2 regions of the Enterococcus sp. DJ147D b genome follow, and region 2 is predicted to be linked to the other one. Evidence: riboswitches for the same ligand, from Rfam matches in the RefSeq annotation. Region 2 holds a riboswitch; the other holds the start of a gene.
The links. Region 2 has a riboswitch for magnesium ahead of mgtA (magnesium-translocating P-type ATPase). Riboswitches for the same ligand answer to the same signal wherever they lie in the genome.

Region 1: another riboswitch for magnesium. It lies ahead of AC4BD1_RS05725 (FtsW/RodA/SpoVE family cell cycle protein); the one in region 2 lies ahead of mgtA (magnesium-translocating P-type ATPase).

Annotation. Positions count from the first base shown of each region.
Region 1 is NZ_CM177104.1:1,189,046-1,199,359, reverse strand. Features, by position in the region: partial or broken gene AC4BD1_RS05745 (sucrose-specific PTS transporter subunit IIBC) at 1-1,329, opposite strand, end outside; gene AC4BD1_RS05740 (LacI family DNA-binding transcriptional regulator) at 1,467-2,450, opposite strand; gene AC4BD1_RS05735 (phosphatase PAP2/LCP family protein) at 2,919-4,484, opposite strand; gene AC4BD1_RS05730 (FtsW/RodA/SpoVE family cell cycle protein) at 4,528-5,679, opposite strand; gene AC4BD1_RS05725 (FtsW/RodA/SpoVE family cell cycle protein) at 5,657-6,799, opposite strand; M-box (ykoK) riboswitch at 6,914-7,081, opposite strand; gene AC4BD1_RS05720 (ABC transporter permease) at 7,410-10,148, opposite strand; gene AC4BD1_RS05715 (ABC transporter ATP-binding protein) at 10,159-10,314, opposite strand, start outside.
Region 2 is NZ_CM177104.1:437,256-447,569, reverse strand. Features, by position in the region: gene mgtA (magnesium-translocating P-type ATPase) at 1-2,204, opposite strand, end outside; M-box (ykoK) riboswitch at 2,578-2,754, opposite strand; gene ndk (nucleoside-diphosphate kinase) at 2,953-3,408, shown strand; gene AC4BD1_RS02180 (helix-turn-helix domain-containing protein) at 3,873-4,742, opposite strand; gene AC4BD1_RS02175 (sulfatase-like hydrolase/transferase) at 4,935-7,013, opposite strand; gene AC4BD1_RS02170 (GNAT family N-acetyltransferase) at 7,110-7,517, opposite strand; gene AC4BD1_RS02165 (hypothetical protein) at 7,580-8,167, opposite strand; gene AC4BD1_RS02160 (glycoside hydrolase family 1 protein) at 8,433-9,830, opposite strand; gene AC4BD1_RS02155 (LacI family DNA-binding transcriptional regulator) at 9,827-10,314, opposite strand, start outside.

The DNA.
Region 1 (10,314 bases), 750 kb from region 2:
TGCTAAGATATTTACAAATAAATAAGGTAATAATTGACCGTTTAAATAAAGCAACGTTCCAGGAATAACTGTAATTGCCATTCCAGTTCCAGCTAATTGTAGCAAACTAGCTGCAAATCCACCCACAGCACCACCAATCAACCCCATGATAAAAGGTTTTACATAACGTAAGTTTACCCCGAAGATTGCTGGTTCTGTTATGCCTAAGAAAGCTGATAAGGCAGATGGAAAACATAATGCCTTTAATTTTTTCGATTTCGTTTTGAAGCCAACAGCTAAAGTGGCGCCACCTTGTGCTGCAATAGAACAAGTAATAATTGCATTAAACGGGTTCACACCAGTATTTGCCAAAAGCTGAACTTCTAAGAAATTAAAGATGTGATGTACACCAGTTACGACGACTAGCTGATTCAAAAAGCCAATAATCAAACCAGCTAAACCAAATGGTAAAGCTAAGACAAATTCTGTTCCATTCAAGACCACTGTTTCAAAAGAGTGGAAAATTGGTCCAATCACCATCAAGGATAGTAAGCTCATGACTAACAATGTAACAAAAGGTGTAACTAATAAATCAAACGTATCTGGTACTGACTTATGCAATCTTTTTTCCAATTTTGAACCCAAGATACCGGCAATAAACGCTGGTAAAACAGTTCCCTGATAGCCTACAATCGGAATAAAATTCAACAACATAATTGGTGTAGCATCGCCGGAAGCTACTGCATAAGCGTTTGGTAAAGCAGGATTAACTAACATTAATCCTAAAACAATCCCGATAATTGGACTACCTCCAAAAACTTTAAATGTTGACCAAGCGACTAAAGCTGGGAGAAAGGCAAACGCTGTATCGGTTAAAACTTGCGTGTATAAAAGAAAGTCCGAATTGATTGCATCAGGTGTCATACCAAACAGTTGCAAAATTTGTGGTTGAGTAATCAATCCGCGAAGCCCCATAAACAGACCCGTTGCAACTAAGACTGGAATAATCGGCACGAAGACATCCCCAAACGTACGCACTATTCGTTGAAAAGGATTCGCATTTTTAGCTGCCTCTGATTTCATTTCAGTTGTGGAAGACTCGTTAGCACCTAAGCCAACAACTTCGTCATAAATTTTATTCACAGTCCCCGTTCCAAAAATAATCTGATATTGACCAGAGTTAAAAAATGCACCTTTCACTTTAGGAATATCTTCTACCTTTTTTTTATCAATCTTACTTTCATCGTTGACCATCAATCGTAGTCGAGTCGCGCAATGCGCAACGCTTCGAATGTTTTCTGTACCACCAACGGCATTAATTACTTCTGTTGCAATCTCTCGATTTTCCATTTTGTTCTTCCTCCTCATCTTTTGTGGAACCGTTCCCATTTTTACTTAAAAAAATAATAAAATAAAACCTCATAGCCTTGTGGAACCGTTCCCCTATTGACAAGGTCAGCGTAACACGCAAATGTATGCGCTGTCAACTATTTTTTGACAGCACATACGCTATTTCTGATAATCATTGTCGTATCAATGATTGTTCGTCGATCAACCTCATTTCCTTTTAAAAGCTCAGTCATCAAGTACGCTGCCTTCTCACCGACAAATTGATGGTGAAAGTCAACTGTCGTTAACGGTGGATAGAGATACTCGCCAAAAGAATAACCACCAAATCCAGCAATCGAAAGTTCGGTACCAATAGCAATATTCAATTGGTTTGCAGCTTTAATTACCCCCATCGCCATACTATCTGTCGCGCAGATAACCAAACTAGCATTACTTTGAGGTAGTAATTCTAATCCTAACTGATAATTATCTTCTGGATAAAAAGTTGAAGAAACAATCTGTGGTGTGATTCCCTTATCAAGAAAAGTGGTCACAACCCCTTGTTTTCGATTGATTCCAACTGATAAATCATTTTCTGGCACACCAATATATACTACTTCTTTATGCCCATATTCCAGCAAAGTTTGCGCAAGATTCACACCTGCTTGATAATTATCATGATCTACGGAATAGACTGCTTCATTCGATTGCCCGACAAACAAGATTGGCACATCGATTGAATTCGCTACTTTGATATGTTCTTCCGTAATTTCCGTTGCCAATAAAATAATACCAGCTACTTTGTTTTGCACTAAACTGTAGATATTCTCAATCTCACGTTTGATTTCCAATTCGGTATTAGAAATCAACATTTGAAACCCATTTTTTCTTGCAACTTCATCAATTCCATTCAAAATTGCCATGATGGATGGCGAAGTTAGTCGGGGAGAAATCACTCCGATGAAATTGCTTTTTTGGCTCTTTAGATTACGAGCAAACTCATTAGGCGAATAATTATATTTGTTGATAATTTTTTCGATTTTTTCTGCCGTTGCTTCACTCACGTATCCTTTATTCAAATAACGAGAAACCGTACTCTTCGAGACTCCGGATTCTTTAGCAATCTGTTTAATAGTAACCATTATTTCTCCTTATGAATGTTTGTTTTTCTTTATGATACCACAAGAATCACCAATCAAATCAGTTAGACCATCATCTCTCCACCAGGCTGAACGTTATCGATCTTATTTGGATGCGGTGATAACTGGCACTGATTTAGATAAATTAACAGACATTGCGCAAAAATTCATGGGGCTTCCACACTCTATGTCGCCGGCGTTGGCATAACAAAGTATGAAAATTATGATATTACTTCTCGTTCTGCTCTGATACTTCAAGCAGATTTATTGATTGAAACTTATTTGGTACTATATTTTTAATCATTGAGCACAAAATCTAGGTTTCGTATAAAACGCATAAAGGACCTACCCAATTTATAGATAGGTCTTTATGTGTTTTATACGTGAATAAATTTTATCTCTTCAATTAATTATTTGTTCCTAATACACCGCGTATTCGTTTTTAATTTGTCTCCTGACTAGGCTCCTTCGTCACAAGTGTAGTTGTTTATGCAATAAATCTTTCACTCTTTGAACTTCTTCTACCGGTATTCTTTGGTAAGATATTCCATCTTGTCCAGTAATTCCATCTCCCGTAAAACCTTCACCTTGGACTTGTTCACTGTCAATAGTTGTTAAACAAGAATAATAACCTGTTAAGATTTTTTGCATTTGGTCGAAGGTCAGATCCGTCTTCCCATTCTCTCCAATGCCATCCATAATTTTCTGATAACTAAAAACACTTTTCGTTGATAGCATTTTATCTATTAGCAATTCCATTACTTCTCGTTGTCTACCTTGACGACCATAATCACCTTTAGGATCTTCATAACGCATTCGCGAATATTGTAATGCTTCCCAACCATCCAAATGTTGCTTCCCTTTTGGAAAATCAATTCCTTCAGCTGAAAAAGCAAAATCATTATCTACAGTGACTCCACCTACTGCGTCTACCAGTGTCTGCAACCCGTCCATATTGACCGACACATAATGATGAATTGGGATATCTAAAAATGTTTCAACAGTATTCATAATCATTTCTGGCCCACCAATCGAATGTGCGTGATTGATTTTATCTTCGTAATCTGCCCCAACGATTTCTACAAACGAATCTCGTGGAATACTTACTAAAGTTGTTTTCTTCGTCTGATTATTCAAAGTTGCCACCATAATCGTGTTTGCTCTGTAGTCCGTTTTTCTTTTTGAATCATTTGCAATGCCCAATAGTAAAATGCTCATTGGTTCTGAAGCTTCCGGCGCTTTCGTATTTCCTTTTCGTTCAACGGGTGAATACATTGAATCTGCCATTTTTTGACTACTGTGGTAAAAGCGCAAAGCAAAAACACTCAAACCAGAAACAATGATAACAAGCACAGTAACTAAACTTAGTAAAACTTTTTGTCCTGTTGAAAAACGACTTTTTCTAGTTTGCAGAATAGTGAATGTTTCTTGTCGTAAGTGTGGATAAAAAAGACCAGCTGTTCCAAAAGTCGTCCCATACCCAAGCAACAATCCAGTAAAAACATCACTGAAATAATGGACACCTAAGTAAATGCGACCACCAGCAATCACAGCTAATAAGAAACAGAAAACCAGTTTGATTGGTAAAGAAATCTTTTGATTGCTGAAAGCATAAATCACAACCATGGAACAAACAAATGTCATGATCAATACGGAGTGCCCACTTGGAAAACTGTAGGACGAACGTGCAAGATATTGCAATTGATCTGGGCGTGTTCGTTGGATCAAATGCTTTAAGACATAGCCAATACCACTAACAAATAGGAGATTCCCCAAACACCAAATTGCTAAAGATTTTCGATTCTTTCTTAGTAAAAAAATTGCTATTACGCCAAAAATAAGTAACATTGTACCAATCGTTGCTACCTTCGCTACCAAACCTATCAAAACAGTTATATAGGCATTATCGGGTAACCGATGTTGGATGAAAATTTGATCCACATGATGAAGCCATGGCGCATCCGTCATAACACCACTTGTAACTACGAGTAGTAAGAACAAAGCAGCAGTACTGTTCAAAAACAATTTCTTTCGCATAAAGTATCCTCACTTTTTATTCTTTTATTTTGTTCATAACAAGCTATTTTTTCTTGAATCCCATCGTGACACCTAACCCAATTCCTAACACAATCAGTGAAGTACCTCCTTGACTTAAAAAGGGTAATGGAATACCGGTTAGTGGCAATATGCCAATTGCTGCACCAATATTTTCAAAAATTTGAAACATCAGCCCAAAAACAAACGCTACTGCAAGATACAGATTCGCTTTGTTATTTGTCTTCAGCGCTGCAGAAAGTATTTGATAAAACAAATAAAAATATAGAAAAATAACAAATGCTGCGCCCATAAAGCCAAAGCCCTCACCAACTACGGTAAAGATCATATCTGATTCTCGAACTGGCACATACACAGAGATCCCGCTAATCCCACGTCCAAATAATCCCCCGCTACCAATTGCATAAAGACTTTGAACTTGCTGATACGCAATCGTGTCACGATATTGAAATGGATCGATCCACGCGCGAACACGATCTAATTGATAGGTCTTAAAATGTAAAGAGTAGAGCAACTTGTTTCCCCATTCGCTGAACACCAGAACTAACAATGTACCACCTAACATTGCACCGATGCTTGTGATGATCGTCAAGATTTTCCAATGTACCCCAGCAATAATAAACAGCGCACCTAGAATCGCAATAAAAACTAAACTTGTCCCAAAGTCTCGCTGCAGAAACATCAACAAAAAGGTAGGTAAACTGTACATGACAATTTTTCTTAAATAACCTAAGTCACTTTTCAAATCTCTTGCTAATTTTTTTTGAGGCCATTCCATTTCAAAACGAACTGTCAGACGTACCATAAAAAGAATAAAACTTAGTTTCATCAACTCAGAAGGCTGGAAAGAAAATGAGCCGATTCGCAACCACCGTTTTGTGTTTGTTAAAACATACATTGATGGATCATAAAACCAATATAAGAGAGCCATCAATCCCAGTGACAGCACATACAAAATTGGTGCATATCTTAGTAAAGTTGCTGCAGGAATTCTACTAGTCGCAACTAGCAAGATAAATGAAACTAGACAAAAAATCGTTTGTTTGAAGACAATATGCCTAACATCGACCCCATCCAAATCAGCAGCTTTTGCTTGCACTCCGATACTCATCAAATAAAAAAGGAAAATTGGCAAAAACAGAGAATAATTTAACTCATTGCTCAAACGTTTGACCATTTACGCTTACCTCCGAAGAGAATTTTAGACAGATTCCTAAAGCAATCGATAAGAACAAATAACTTGTTCCTCCATAACTGATGAATGGTAATGGAATTCCCGTCATTGGAATCATTCCTAAGATACTTGCAATATTAATACTTGTTTGTAAGAGCAACAAAGTCCCGACACCAAAATAAATCAGGCTAATTTGTTGACTAGTTTCTTTTGCAGCTAACATAAATAATCGAAGAATGATTAAAAAAAGAAGTGCTAACACGATTAGTCCGACGATAATTCCCAATTCTTCTACTAAAATCGAATAAATAAAATCTGTTTCTGCTACTGGTAAATATCCTTTTTTTGTAATACTATTTCCTAACCCGCGGCCAAAAAAACCACCATTATATAACGCATAATAGGAATGACTCATCTGAAATCCTTTTCCATAAGGATCTAAAAAAGGATCTCTCACTAACTGAATACGGTCATAGGTATGCATGAATAAATTTGGCAAAAGATCATGATTACCTAGAAAAAGGATTGTTCCTCCTACCACAGCAACTCCTGCAATGGTTGCGAAAAAAATGGCAATTGAAAACTGATAAGGCAACTGTGCTGTCGTAATGATGACTAGTGCGATTCCCCAAAGAATGATTGCACCTGTCACTTTCGGTTGAAATAAAATCAGCAACCCACTAAATAAAACAAGAGCATAAGGTACCCACATTTCCTTCTTCCTTCGTTCCACCCGAAAAAAATACGCTAGATAAAGAATCAATGCAACGTTTGTTATTTCAGAAGGCTGAAATTGAATACCAACTAACGAAACCCATCGTTGTGCACCGTTGATATTTACACCAATGACATAAACCAAAATCAAACTAACGATTCCCAAACCCAGCAGACTTTTGGCAAGGAATCCTTTTAATAAAATTTTCTTTTTTAGCCGATAAATGCCAGCAATCACAAACCAACTCATTCCTATAAAAATGGCTTGCTTATAAAACAGCGATAATGCATTCTGACCCTCAACTGTCAGTCTGTACGAACTTGCGCTGAACACAAGTAAGAGACCGACTACGCTTACGCCTAAATATGGTAATAATAATAGCCAGTCGATCGATTTTCTTTTTCTCACAATGTTCTCTCCCCTTTTTAAGCACCTGTTTAAGACGGGAGAGAAACAGTAAATAGCCTTAAAAAAAGGACACCAAACGTTAGCAAAAAAACTAACAAATCTGGTGTCCCACACAATTAATCTCATCGTCTGAGTTTTAGCACTAAACAACGTAAAGAATTACTCTTAGCTATTTTATGAAAAGCCTTAATCCGACAATTCCTATTTTACACATTGGCGTCTTTCGACGTTTCTGCGCAATAGCCTGTGTTTGTTTAGGAGCCTCACCTAACAAGTTTACTTATATTTAATTTCATAAAAATATTACTTTTTTTCTCGAAGAATATCAAAATAAATCGTAAAAAACCGAATCTTCTTTAGAGTTGCTTATGAAATCATTTAGAAAAAATTTATATTTGGCCAAAAATAAGCCAAATTCAGAAGTGAGAGTAAATAATGATAGAGCAGTTTGTTGAAAAATCTGTTTATGTAAAAAGACACAGGTCTATTCTTACCTCGCCATCAGACTAGCTAATCTTGTACTCTTTTTAAGAACTAGGTCAGTACATTCAACTCTAACGTAAAAAAGTTTTGTCAGGCACTTAACAGTGACAGACAAAACTTTTTTGTTTTACTCATTCGATTTCAAAGCACTAATCATATCAATTTCTTTTAACTTTTTGTGCGTGATGAACATCACGATAGCAGAAAAAATAATCGTCAAAGCACCTGAAACTAAATAGCCCATTTTCGGAATCAAAAGTGGAAAAGCCATATTGTCGGCGCTAGCCATCGTAATAATGAACCATGTCAAGACCTTACCAATACCACAGCCCAATAAGATCCCTACCAAAGTAAAAATGACGTTTTCCCGAATGATATACATCGTGACCTCTCCGTCAAAGAATCCTAAAACTTTGATTGTCGCTAATTCTCGTTCCCGCTCTGATACATTGATATTCGTCAGATTAAATAAAACAACAAAGGCTAACGTGCCTGATAAAACAATAAAAATCAAAACGACTGGACGTAAATTATCACTAGCAAAAGCTTGTTTACTTGCTTGAGTACTCATAAAAGTCGTTGTTGTCACTTGATTGGTAGCTTGTAATTGATTCGCTAATTTCGTTTCATCTTGAGAAGACATTTCATGACTTTTGAAGATGATCGTATTTTCAGTGAAATCTTTATCCATGACTTGTTGATAGTAGTTTTGATCCATATAAATTGTATTACCTAAGTAATTTTCAACGATTCCACTAATCTTTATTTTTACTTTTTTACCCTCATTATCTTGAATCGTCAGATTACTTCCGACCTTCGCGTTGTAAGCTTTCGCTACACCTTCCGTGACAACTGCTCCACCATTGGGGATCTCTACGGTTGTTTTTTTGTCTGTTTTTTTCAAAGTGAAATAATCTTTAGCACGATCCGTATCCTTAAAAGCATACAACGATGCACTTAAATCACTGACCCCATCTTTTTTGAATTTCACTTGATCAGCAAAAACATTCATACTACCTTTGACTTGGTCATGAGCCCTCAGCACTTCATTCGCTTTTTGGGCATCTCCCTCATCTTTCACCGTAACGATTCCTTGAAAGTGATTCAATTGCTTAAACTGAACATCCACCACCCCACCAATGGAATCTTGTAACCCGAACCCAGCTACCATTAAGCCCATACAGCCTGCTATCCCAAGAATCGTCAAAATTGCTCGAGCTTTATAGCGAAAAAGATTTCTGTACGTCACTTTTTGATTAAAACTCAATCGGCTCCATAAAGGTGTAATGTATTCTAACAAAATTCTTTTTCCAGGTTTTGGTGCTTTAGGCATCAAAAGCGCCATGGGTTTTTCCCGTAAATCTTTAACCAAGATATAAATAGTAGATACAACAGTTGCAAAAAGTGCCGCAAGTATTGCCACTAAAATCGGCCAAAACCAAAAATCCGTCGGGTAATTTTCAAAAACATAATTTTTTTTCAGCATGGTAAAAACTACAGGTGGCAGTCCTTTGGTTCCGATGATAACGCCTAAAACAGTTCCGACAGTTCCTGTCAATAGAGCATACAATAGATATTTTTGAGCGATTTCACTGTTTCGATAGCCCAATGCTTTCAACGTACCAATCTCTTTTCGATCTTCTTCAACCATACGTGTAATGGTAGTAAATGTAATCAAGATGCCAATCAAAAAGAAAAAAACTGGAAAGACATTCCCAATTGCATCGATCCGGTCTGATAAACTAGTAAACTCTGTAAAACCAGGATTTGAACTTCGTTGAGTCAGAAGGTAATTTGGCGTTTTGATAGACTCAACATCTTTTTTTGATTGGTCAATCTTCTCTTGCGCTTTTGATAACGTTTGTTGGTTTTCCATGAGCTCTGTCTGTTTTTCAGCAAGCCCTGTGGTAGCTTTTTCTAACTCACCTTGTGCTGACGCCAATTGTTCTTTCGCGATAGTTGGACCGTAAATCGTTTCAAGTTGCGCTTTTTGTTGTTCCAACTGTTGTTGTTGACTATTCAATTGTTCTTTCGCTGTATTCAGTTCATTCTGCCCATCAGTCAGCTTTTGTTGGTTTTCTTGTAATTCTTGTTCTCCTTTGATGATTTCTTGATTAGCTATCGCTTGCAACTCCGTTTTTCGTTGCTCTTTACGCTCATCAAAAAGTTTTTGTAATTTTTCCTCGTGAACGATCATTTGATCTTTATACACATCAGACATAATATCTTTCTCTTGTAAATCAGAGAAACGCAAATACAAAATAGAATAGGTTTCACTGGCAAAGGCAGTTTCAGGCAAGTAAACATATCCATCTATTGTCCCATCCCCTACGGTCGTCACACCACGTTCTTTTTTATCAACATATATAGGTGAAGACACATAACCCGTGACTGTAAAGTTCTCATCTTTTAATTGGCTATCTTTGATGGTGATTTTACTTTTGATGGGGTATTGTTCTTTTAAGCTCTCATCTATCAACAACTGTTGATTATTTTCTGGATAATTTCCTTGTAATAGTGTCAATTTATTTTGCTTTTTATCCTCAGCATAAGAATAAACTTGTAAATTACGATCTTGTTGCTCTTCCACATAAGGAAAACTATAACCTAATTCTCCCTTGGCACCAGCTATTTTTTCAGCAATAGCCAAATCTTCATTTGTCAGACCAGCAGTTCCTTGAATTTGTATATCTGAAACGTTATGGTTAGTAACAAATTCTTGGACAGTTTTTTCAAGATTTGGCCCGATGGATTTGATTCCTACAAACAATAAAACCCCCATGAAGATAATTAAAATGATTGCGATAAATCGTCCTAAACTTTGTCGAATATCGCGAAATACACTACGAATATAGAGATTTTTCATTTTTGTTCCCTCACCACTCAATCTCTGCCACAGGCAACGGGGTCTTGTTGATTTCTACCGAACGTACTTTGGCATCATTGATGTGAATAATCCGATCTGCCATTGGTGCGATTGCCGAATTGTGAGTAATTAAAAGTACTGTCCGTCCTTGTTTTTTAGCTACATT
Region 2 (10,314 bases):
ATACTTGAAGCTTCCCATTTTTTAGGTTTTACTAAATATTCAGGATCCATTTTATCCCATGGTAATGAAATACAAGAAACATCATAGATTAAATTCAAGAATAAAATTTGTAAAGGTAACATTGGTAAGAATGGCAAAAAGGTGCTAGCAATCAAAACAGAAAACATATTTCCAAAATTTGAGCTAGCCGTCGCTTTGATATACTTCATAATATTACCAAATGTTTCGCGACCAGCTAAAAGTCCACGTTCTAAAATCATCAAGTCTTTTTCTAATAAGATGACATCTGCTGATTCTTTTGCAATATCAACAGCTGTATCAACTGAAATACCAATATCTGCTACTTTCATCGCAGGGGCGTCATTGATGCCATCTCCCAAGAACCCAACTGTGTGTCCATTATTTCTAAGCGCTGTAGTTAAGCGTGCTTTTTGTTGTGGGTTTAGTTTTACAAAAACATCATTTTCATCAACGACTTGTGAAAGTTGGTGATCATCCATAGAAGCAATTTTTTCACCGGTAATTAGCTCATCGATTTCTAAACCAACTTGGCGACAAACAGAGCGTGTTACTAGTTCGTTATCTCCAGTTAACACTTTAACAGCTACTCCGTGATCCTTCAATGCTTGTAGTGCTTGTTTCGTTGTTTCTTTTGGTGGGTCAAGGAATGCTAAGTAACCAATCAACACCATATCTGATTCATCTTTAACCGAGAATTCTCCAACTACACTTGGATTTGTTTTTTGTGCCACACCAATTACGCGTAATCCATCTTCATTAAGAGCTGTTACCTTTTCCAAAACTTCCTGTTTTCTTTCCTTCGTTAAAGGTGTAACGTCTCCTTCTAAATCGATAAATTTAGAAATACTCAACATTTCTTCAATCGCGCCTTTGGTAATCATCTGTGTCTTGCCTGTTATATCTTCTACAACAACACTCATTCGACGACGTTCAAAATCGAATGGGATTTCATCTATTTTTCTGTAACGAGTATTGGTTGTATCAAGTGTTTCTTCAGCTTCATCAATAATTGCGACATCAAGCAAATTTTTCAAACCCGTTTGATAATAACTATTTAAATATGCATGACGCAACACTCGGTCGTCTTCAGCACCTTCACAATTCATGTGATATTCTAAGATAATTTTATCTTGAGTTAATGTTCCTGTTTTATCTGTACATAAAATATCGATCGCGCCAAAGTTTTGAATTGCACTCAAATTTTTGATAACTGTTCCTTTTTTTGCCATCACGCTAGCGCCCTTAACCAAATTGGTTGTCACGATCATTGGCAACATCTCTGGTGTTAAACCAACTGCAACAGATAGTCCAAATAAGAACGCTTCTAGCCAATCTCCTTTAGTCAATCCATTGATGACAATCACAGTTGGGGCCATCAATGCCATAAACTTAATCAATAGCATTGATGTTTTGTGGATACCCAATTCAAAATTTGATTTGATTGGTTTTTCAGATAACGTTTGTGCTACATGACCAAACAACGTTTGGTTTCCCACGGCTACGATAATTCCTGTGGCACTTCCACTAATTACATTACTTCCCATAAACGCTAGATTTTCATAACTTGTTTCATTTTTACTCCCGTCCGTTGCAACTAACGCATTTTTTTCGACAGGATAACTTTCGCCTGTCAAAGCTGCTTGAGAAATAAATAAATCTTTTGCAGAGAGTAATCGCATGTCTGCAGGAATCATATCACCCGCAGATAATCGTACCAAGTCACCACAAACGATTTCTTCCATTGGAATCTCTTGGTATTTACCTTGTCGCTTGACAGCGGCTGTCACTTTTACTAATGATTTTAATTTCTCAGCTGCTTGATTTGAACGAACTGACTGAATCAAGGTCATTGTCCCACTCACAATTACCATACTAAAAATAATAATTACGCCGAATAAATCCTTCTCACCTGGAGCTGGTAATAAATATTCTGTAATAAACGAAATAATCCCTAAAGCAATTAGTACTAAAGTAAATGGTGTAATATAAGCTTTCAATACTTCAATTAAAAAAGGTGTTTTCTTTCCATATGAAATCGTATTATCTCCGTAGAGTTCTTTTGATTGTTCAATTTGTTCTGTACCCATTCCTTTTTCGCTGCTATGGAATAAGTCGAATAATGCACGTTCGCTTTTTTGTGCAAAACTTGCATATAATTTTTGCGTATCTTTCTTTTTTTCCATTGTCAATCTCTCCCTTGTATCAGAAAAACAGACATTTACTGTACTGTTTTTCCTATTTTTCGGGTCAAGAGAGAAGCATTTTTACATAAGTGAGCTGAAAACAGATAGATAATAGTTTCAGCAAACTGTTACTTTTCTCTTGTCCCTTTGGTTTCGGTAAACTGTCATCCATTTGTTCTCATCTCCCTTACGCTTTCATAAATCTGTTCTTTTTCTTTACAAAAATCTGCTCGTACTTGCCACATCAATGTCCCAACAAAAATCAGCTCCCTTAATTTTTGGATTACTAACATTTAAGCTGTTAGGTTGACAACAAAAAACCTTTCGCCAAAAACTCAGCGAAAGGTTGAAATAAGCACAGCAAAAAGAAGCTATTTCGATCTCATCGTTGAGTTTTGACACTATACAACGTAAAAAGCAAATACCTTTGCCTTTAGCTACCTTATGAAAAGCCTTAGATCGACAATTCCTGTTCTACCCATTGGCGTCTCTCGACATTTTTGGGCAGTAGCCTGTGTTTGTATAGGAGCCTCACCTAACAAATCTTATTTAGTTTTCCAGTGGTTACTGTAACAACGATTGACAGAAATGTCAAATTTATTTTCAAATTTTTTGCTTTTTCACAAATGAAGCACATTTATTTTCCTGGATCATTTAACAAAAAACTATGTTTTTTTGAATTTCATTTGTCATAAAAGCTTTTCATTACTATAATGAAACTATAGTAATGGATAAAAGGAGTGATCTTATGGAACACACGCTTGTGATTATCAAGCCAGATGGTGTCCGCCGACATCTAATTGGTCGTATTATTCAACGATTCGAAGAAAAAGGGTTAACAATCGTTGACATGAAACTAGCAACAATGACTCCTGAGCTTGCAAAAGAACACTATCAACACTTAGCTGGTCGTAGTTTTTTCCAAGAATTGATTGACTACATGATCTCTGGTCCTGTCGTTTATCTTGTACTAGAGGGTGATGACGTTATTGATATTGTCCGAAAAATGGTTGGCGCTACGAAGGCTGTAGATGCAATGCCCGGCACGATTCGTGGAGATTTTGCACTTCCTGGAACAGCAAACATCATTCATGCTTCAGACTCTCGTGATGCTTCAAAAAATGAGATTGCTCGATTTTTCCCATCAACACCTTATCAATACGAACAGAAGGATTTGCTAGAAAGTAGCAGTTCTCCATCTTAAAACACACTACCAAAAGCTAGGATATTCCACTCCTAGCTTTTTTGTCCCAACTAGTTCCCGAACATCGCAATTCAACAACCCACTTTTTTCAAAGAAAATCTGTCAAAATAATCTATTAAGTATCTTTTTTGAATCATTACCATCCTTTTCTGGTTATCCAAATATTCTTTCTACTGATCATTTACCTTACTTCAAAAGATAGCTCTTAGAGCCTCAACCTTATCTACGGTATTCCCAAAGCAACTTCTTTAGCAATAAATCCTCTTTTCATAAAAACATGAAAAACTATTTTTAGAAAAACATCCTTATTACTTTAAGCTAGGCGCTTTGCGCCACAACCTTTATCCACTGTGCTTCAAAAAAAGCCCTTCCAAACTCATCTAAATTATTCAAGAATCTGAGAAGTAATTTCTGAAATTATATTTTTATTTATTGAACGAGACATTTCTTACACGGCCTTTTTCTCAGGGTAAAAGTACGCGAAACTGTTCTTCCAACTGCTTACGCTGCTGTTTGCCCAAACTATATTCCAAAACAGAAAACAGTTGGTCGCACTCGTCCTCATCAATTAACTCGCCCAATCCAACAAGGATCATCTGTTTTTGATAATTCATCATTAATGTTTCATAAATAATTAAATTTTTTGCTTTTGCCGCAAGACTCCTTGATAAATCATCATTGACATTCCGCGCTTTTTTAAATCGTTTTTTCTTAATATAATGATTAGTTAAGTTTAATAAAAATAAATCCATATACTGATCAGGATTATTTGTTAAAGAAAAATTCCGCAATTTTTTTTTGATTTTCACGTAGTTATTTTCGATGAAGGACTCACTAAATAAAAAAGGTAGCTCAGCTAGAATTGTCATCTCAAACTGACTGTATTCTTGTATTCGCATAAAATAGTCTTCAATTTTTTTACATTCGTAACGTAAAAATTCAAATTGTAATTCTTTTTGCAATTGGCTATCAGTTTTTAAAAACATGTGAATATTCAACACTAAGTAATACAAATCTCCCGTTTGCTTGAATCGTTTTCGATTGTTTCCCACTTCCTTATATGGATCGAAATTTTCTTCTTGCACCTTGCTTAATAAACGTCTCGCTCTTCTACTTTTCTTTGGCTCTTCTAATCGATGGCGCAAAACTTCGTACTCTGCTAAAGACACATTTAAGCGAGCTAAGATTGCTTGTAAAGTCGTAAATGCAATTTTCCTTACCGTTCCTTTTTCCAGTCCTACTAATGATGTTTTCGAACAAATCCCCTCTGCCAATTCGGCTTGAGTTAATTTTTTACTGATTCGTAGGCTTCTAATCAATCTCCCGTCATGCATTGCTGTGTTCCTCCTTAAATTAATGTACTGTCGGTAAAAAATGGCTACCAAATTTATCAATTTTTCTGATACGTGTAATAAAAAAAGTACTGGGTTCACTATTTACATACGTAAAAAAGGAGAAAAATATTAAAACATAAAAAAAACTTCTGAAAAACAAAAATTTGTTTTTCAGAAGTTCAAATTGGCCATTTAATTCACAGTAGAGTCTGTAATTTTAGGATATAGATTTTTAGTCGTTTTATTTCCATTTTTGGAATAGACACTAGTTGATTCTTTTCCTTTTCGCTGTTCAATTGTTTCGTTTTTTTCTGCTTCTTTTTGATAATCGATTTTTTGTGGATCCACCGTCGTAAATCCATTTGGTACATAAAAACGTAATAAGTTTTCTTGATTCAATTTATCCGATAAACTTAACGCTTTTTTCACTTTCTCTTGATCTTTCGTGATTTCTTTTTGAATGCCCAGAGCCTCAGTATCTAGAATCTCTCCTGATTTATTATCATATGTTTTATTCCCCAAAACAGTGTAATTTGGAGTAACAAAATTACCATTTCTAAACGCAACGACCTGATCATGTTTAGCAGACAATAAATCTGTCCCAAAATGAACGTAATTTTTATCGTCTACACCAACTAAATGAAGTAATGTTGGTAAAACATCAATCTCTCCACCATATGTGTGACTAACTTTTCCGTTTGTATACCCTGGAATATGAATCATCAGTGGAACACGTTGCATTTGAGCATCATCAAATTCATTCCAAGTATTCGCATCTTTGCCCAGTGCTGCCGCTAGATCTTTGTTATCAGAATTTGAAATTCCAAAATGATCACCATAAATAACAAACATTGAATTTTGATAAATACCCGAAGCTTTCAAATAAGTGAAAAATTGTTCCAATGATTGATCAAGATAATGAGCTGTGCGTACGTAATTATCTACTGTACTGTTACCAGTATTTAATCCTGGAAAATCAAAGTTCTTATCATCAGTATAATACGGCGTGTGGTTTGTTACAGATAAGAATTTTGTATAAAATGGCTGTTGCAAATGTTCAAGATAGCCGACCGACTCGCTGAATAGATTTTTATCTAAAATACCATAGCCCAAAGTTTCATCTGTATCTTCGAAGTAAGAACGGTCAAAGAAATTGTCATAACCTAAATTTTTGTACACATGATCTCGATTCCAAAAACTAGCAACATTTCCGTGGAACACAGCGCTTGTGTAGCCTTGGCTTTGCTTTAGAATAGCTGGCGCTGCTTGAAAAACATTATCAGAACCTAGTTCAGTAAACAATGATCCTTGAGGCAGACCAAATGTACCAGTTTCTAGCATATTTTCCGCATCACTTGTTTTTCCTTGTCCCACTTCATGGAAGAAATTATCAAAACTAATGGTTGCTTGATTATCAAAAATACTATTAAGAAAGGGTGTCACTTCTTCTCCATCAACCTTCATGTTGATCAAAAATTGTTGAAAGCTTTCCAAATGGAGCACAATAATATTTTTTCCTTTTGCTATTCCAAACATACTTGTATCAGGTTCCGCATAATGGTCTTTCGTGTAATCTAAGACCTCAGTGATTCCGTTACTACTTGCATGCGCACGAACACTGCTTGTCATTCCGGTTTTGATTCCATCGTAAATCGTGTACGCGTCAATACCTAAATACTTAACAATGTAAGAGCGATCGAAGGTTCTCTGTAATAATTGCGGACGATTCGCTTCACTCAATGCTAAGTTTCCAGAAAAAATAAACGCAGCAAGACAGCTTATTGCAATTGCCATTGGTTTCCTCACTGGCTGGCTTTTAACGGGGACATTTTTGACAATTATCCAAATTAGCAAGCCAAGAAAGATCAGAATGTCCAACCAATACAAAATGTCGTGAGGTTTCATTAAAGAAAAGGAACTTCCTGACAGTCCTTGTGATACTTTTGAAAAACCTAGAACTGATTTAACTGTGATGAAGTCAGTAAATTCTCGATAAAAAATAATATTGCAATATAATAAAGTTGTATTCAATACATCTACAAAAAATAGCAAAAATAGTGCTGTTTTCGCTTTCTTCACATACAAAGATAGCCCAAATAATAACAACGTTGTTGCAACTGGATTAATCCATAGAATAAATGTTTGGACAATTCCTTCAACACCTAAAGAAAAATCAACATAGTAGGCTAAAAGAGTTTTTAACCAAAAAAATACACCTGCTAAAATAACAATAAACAAACGATTTTGACACCACTTTTTGATTGGAGTCACGACCATCACTTCTCTCTATTCACTTTTTTCGTACATTTTGAACTTCAAAAATGAGAATAAGCTAAAAGATGATTTTTTTTAATAAATTTTTATAGTTTAAGATAGATTGATAAAAGCGACTGTATCGCCTTTATCTGCCGAAGTAAACCCACATTTTTCATAAAAATGACGTATAGCTGGCGCCTCTTCTGTCAACAAGACTATTTGGCGAACTGTTTGATATTCTAATAATATTTGCTGCATCAATTCAAAACCGATTCCTTGGTTTTGAACTTCTTTTTTGACTAGAAGGTCTTGGATATAAATAATCGTTAACCCATCGCCAATGACTCGAATCAAACCAACTAGTTCGTTCTTTTTCCACGCAGTAATAACAGATAAGGATTGTTGAACTGCTTGCTGCAATTGCTCAATATCTTTCGTATAAGCTGTCCAGCCAACGTCTTCATATAACTCAAATAATTGTTGTTGTGTTAACTCTTTAGTTTTCAGATACGAAATCATTTTATCCCTCTTTTCTAAAAAAAAGTTGCGACAGCTGTCACAACTTTTTTCGCTATTTTTGATTACTGACTTGTTCCAGAAAGATGATTACTTGTAGCTGCGCTTTCAGATGAATTTGTTGATACTAGTGTATTTGTTGAGTCAGTTGTCTTTGTTTTTTGATGACTTGAATCACTGGTTTTCGTTGGCGTGTTTGTTTTTTTCCATTCTGCTAAACGACTGGCTACTACTGTTTTATCTACCTTGTCAGAATATTCTTCTATCACTTTTCCATTTTTTAATCGGGCTAGTTGATCTCCCGAATTTGACAATAGTAACACTGTGAGTCGCTCATCTTTAAACTGATATTGTCTCAAAGAGATTGCACTTAAAACATCATCGATATTTGTAAACTGGTTTTCTTCTTTTCCTTTTGGTAAATAAATCATTAACTCGCCTTGATCATAGTCGGCTTCAAATTTATAGTCTTCCCACCAATACGTTGAGAATTCTTTTCTAAATTTATCTACTGATTCTTTACTTGCAACGATTTTTTCCGTTTTTGTATGAACGATTTCTGTTGTCATTCGTCCAGAAATTGTTACAGATAAAGTAAGTAAAAGGAAAAAACCAATTAACCAAAAGAGAAGAACGGGACGTTTCTTTCTCATACCTTCTTCCACTCCTATTTGAATTTACCTGTTCTATTATATACAAAAAATGAAACCTAAAGGTAAAAAAGCTGTAAAAAAAACAAAAAATAACAAGTTATTTTTTTAATAAGCAAACTATCATTAACAAGGCAACGTGCCTGTAAAATTTCATTGTAATCAATAACACTTTCCCTAATAAAAAAACAGTGTTTAAATCTTTATGTGATTTAAACACTGTTTTTATTTTATTTTTAACAATGTAAACAAATTTTATTCATATCTCTTACGCATCAAATCCATTTTGGTCAGAAACTTGTTTGAACCAATGACCTGATTTTTTAATCGTACGCTCGCCATCCTTAGCTAAATCAACGGAAATAAACCCGTAACGATTTTTGTAAGCATTCGTCCAAGACCAGTTATCCATACATGTCCACATATGATATCCTAAACAATTGGCTCCTTCTTGAATTGCTTGGTGCACATACTTCAAGTGATCGGTTACAAATTCAATTCGATAGTCATCATGAATCATACCATCTTCTTGAATGAATCTTGCTTCATCTTCAACACCCATGCCATTTTCAGAAATGAAGCAGTCAATATTTCCATAATTGTCACGAACGTTGATCAAGATATCATAGATTCCTTTTTCATAGATTTCCCATCCACGATAAGGATTCATCTTTCTACCAGGCATTTCATAGTTATCAAAGAAATCTTCTGGCATCGGAGAGAGAGCTTCATCAATTGGTGTTTCTTTTGCTTTGATTCGACGTGGTTGATAATAATTGATTCCTAAAATATCAACTGTATTTTCTTTGATAATTTCTTTGTCACCTTCTTTGACTTCAGGTAACAAATCTAATTGTTTTAATACGTCAATCAGTTCTTGTGGAAACTCACCTTTAACAGCTGGATCAAGGAATGATCGATTAAAGAATGCATCGGCTAATTTTGCTGCCTTGACATCTTCCTGATTATTCTCATCACGTGGATAACTAGGTGTCAGATTCAAAATAATCCCGATTTTTCCAGGTAAAGCTAACGAATGATATGCTTTGATTGCAAGCGCAGACGATAAAGCTTCGTGATAACCAACTTGCACCGCATGTTTCATGTTTGCTTCTTCAGGGTAGTGCCAACGATACAAGTAGCCGGCTTCAACAGGAACGATTGGTTCGTTGTGAGTAAACCATTTCTTGATTTTTTGTCCAAATAACTCAAAACAAATCGTTGCATATCGTTCATAAGCCTCAACAGTTTCACGATTTAACCAGCCACCTTTTTCTTGAAGGTACATCGGCATATCAAAGTGATACAGATTTACAAACGGTTCGATACCATTTGCAATTAACTCGTCAAAGTAACTATTATAAAAATCAACCGCTTTTTGGTTTATTTCGCCAGATTCATCTGGTAACAAGCGACTCCATTGAATCGATGTTCGGAAAGAATTGTGTCCTGTCTGCTTCATTAATTGAACATCTTCTTTGTACTTGGTATAAACTTGTGATGTTGTACCTGGTCCTACTTCATCAAAAAATTTTTCTGGCTCTTGTGCATACCAATAATCAAAAATATTATCACCTTTACCATCGTTTGCTACGCGTCCTTCTGTTTGTGGTCCACTTGCAGCTGAACCCCACCAGAAGTTTTCAGGAAATTGATAGTTTGTCATTTGCTCGTCCTCTTTTTTTTATTATTTTTGGTCATTCCATAAATTTTATTTTCTAAAAGAATCGTTTTACCACTTGTACGCGGGTATTCCATTCTTTCAATCAAACGCTTCCCACATAATTCGCCAATCGTTGCAGCGGGCTGTTGAATGATCATTCGTTCTGGTAATACTGTTTGCAGTTCATCTAGGTAGTCGTAGTGTGCAAAACAAATTTCTTGGTCAATTTGTTGATCACTTTTGTTAAAATATTCCAGTGCTCCAATAGACATATTATAGTTACAAACAAATAAGGCTGTTATGTTTTTTGCTAGCAATTCTTTTGCACCATCAAAACCACTCAATCGTGAATAATCACCAGTGTATACGTTAATAGTTATTTCTTTTGCGCTATATTTTTTGGCTTCCAAAGCTCCAGCTAATCGCTCTCTGGCTACATATTCTGTTTGTGGTGCTGCGATAATACCAATTGACTGATGTCCCATCA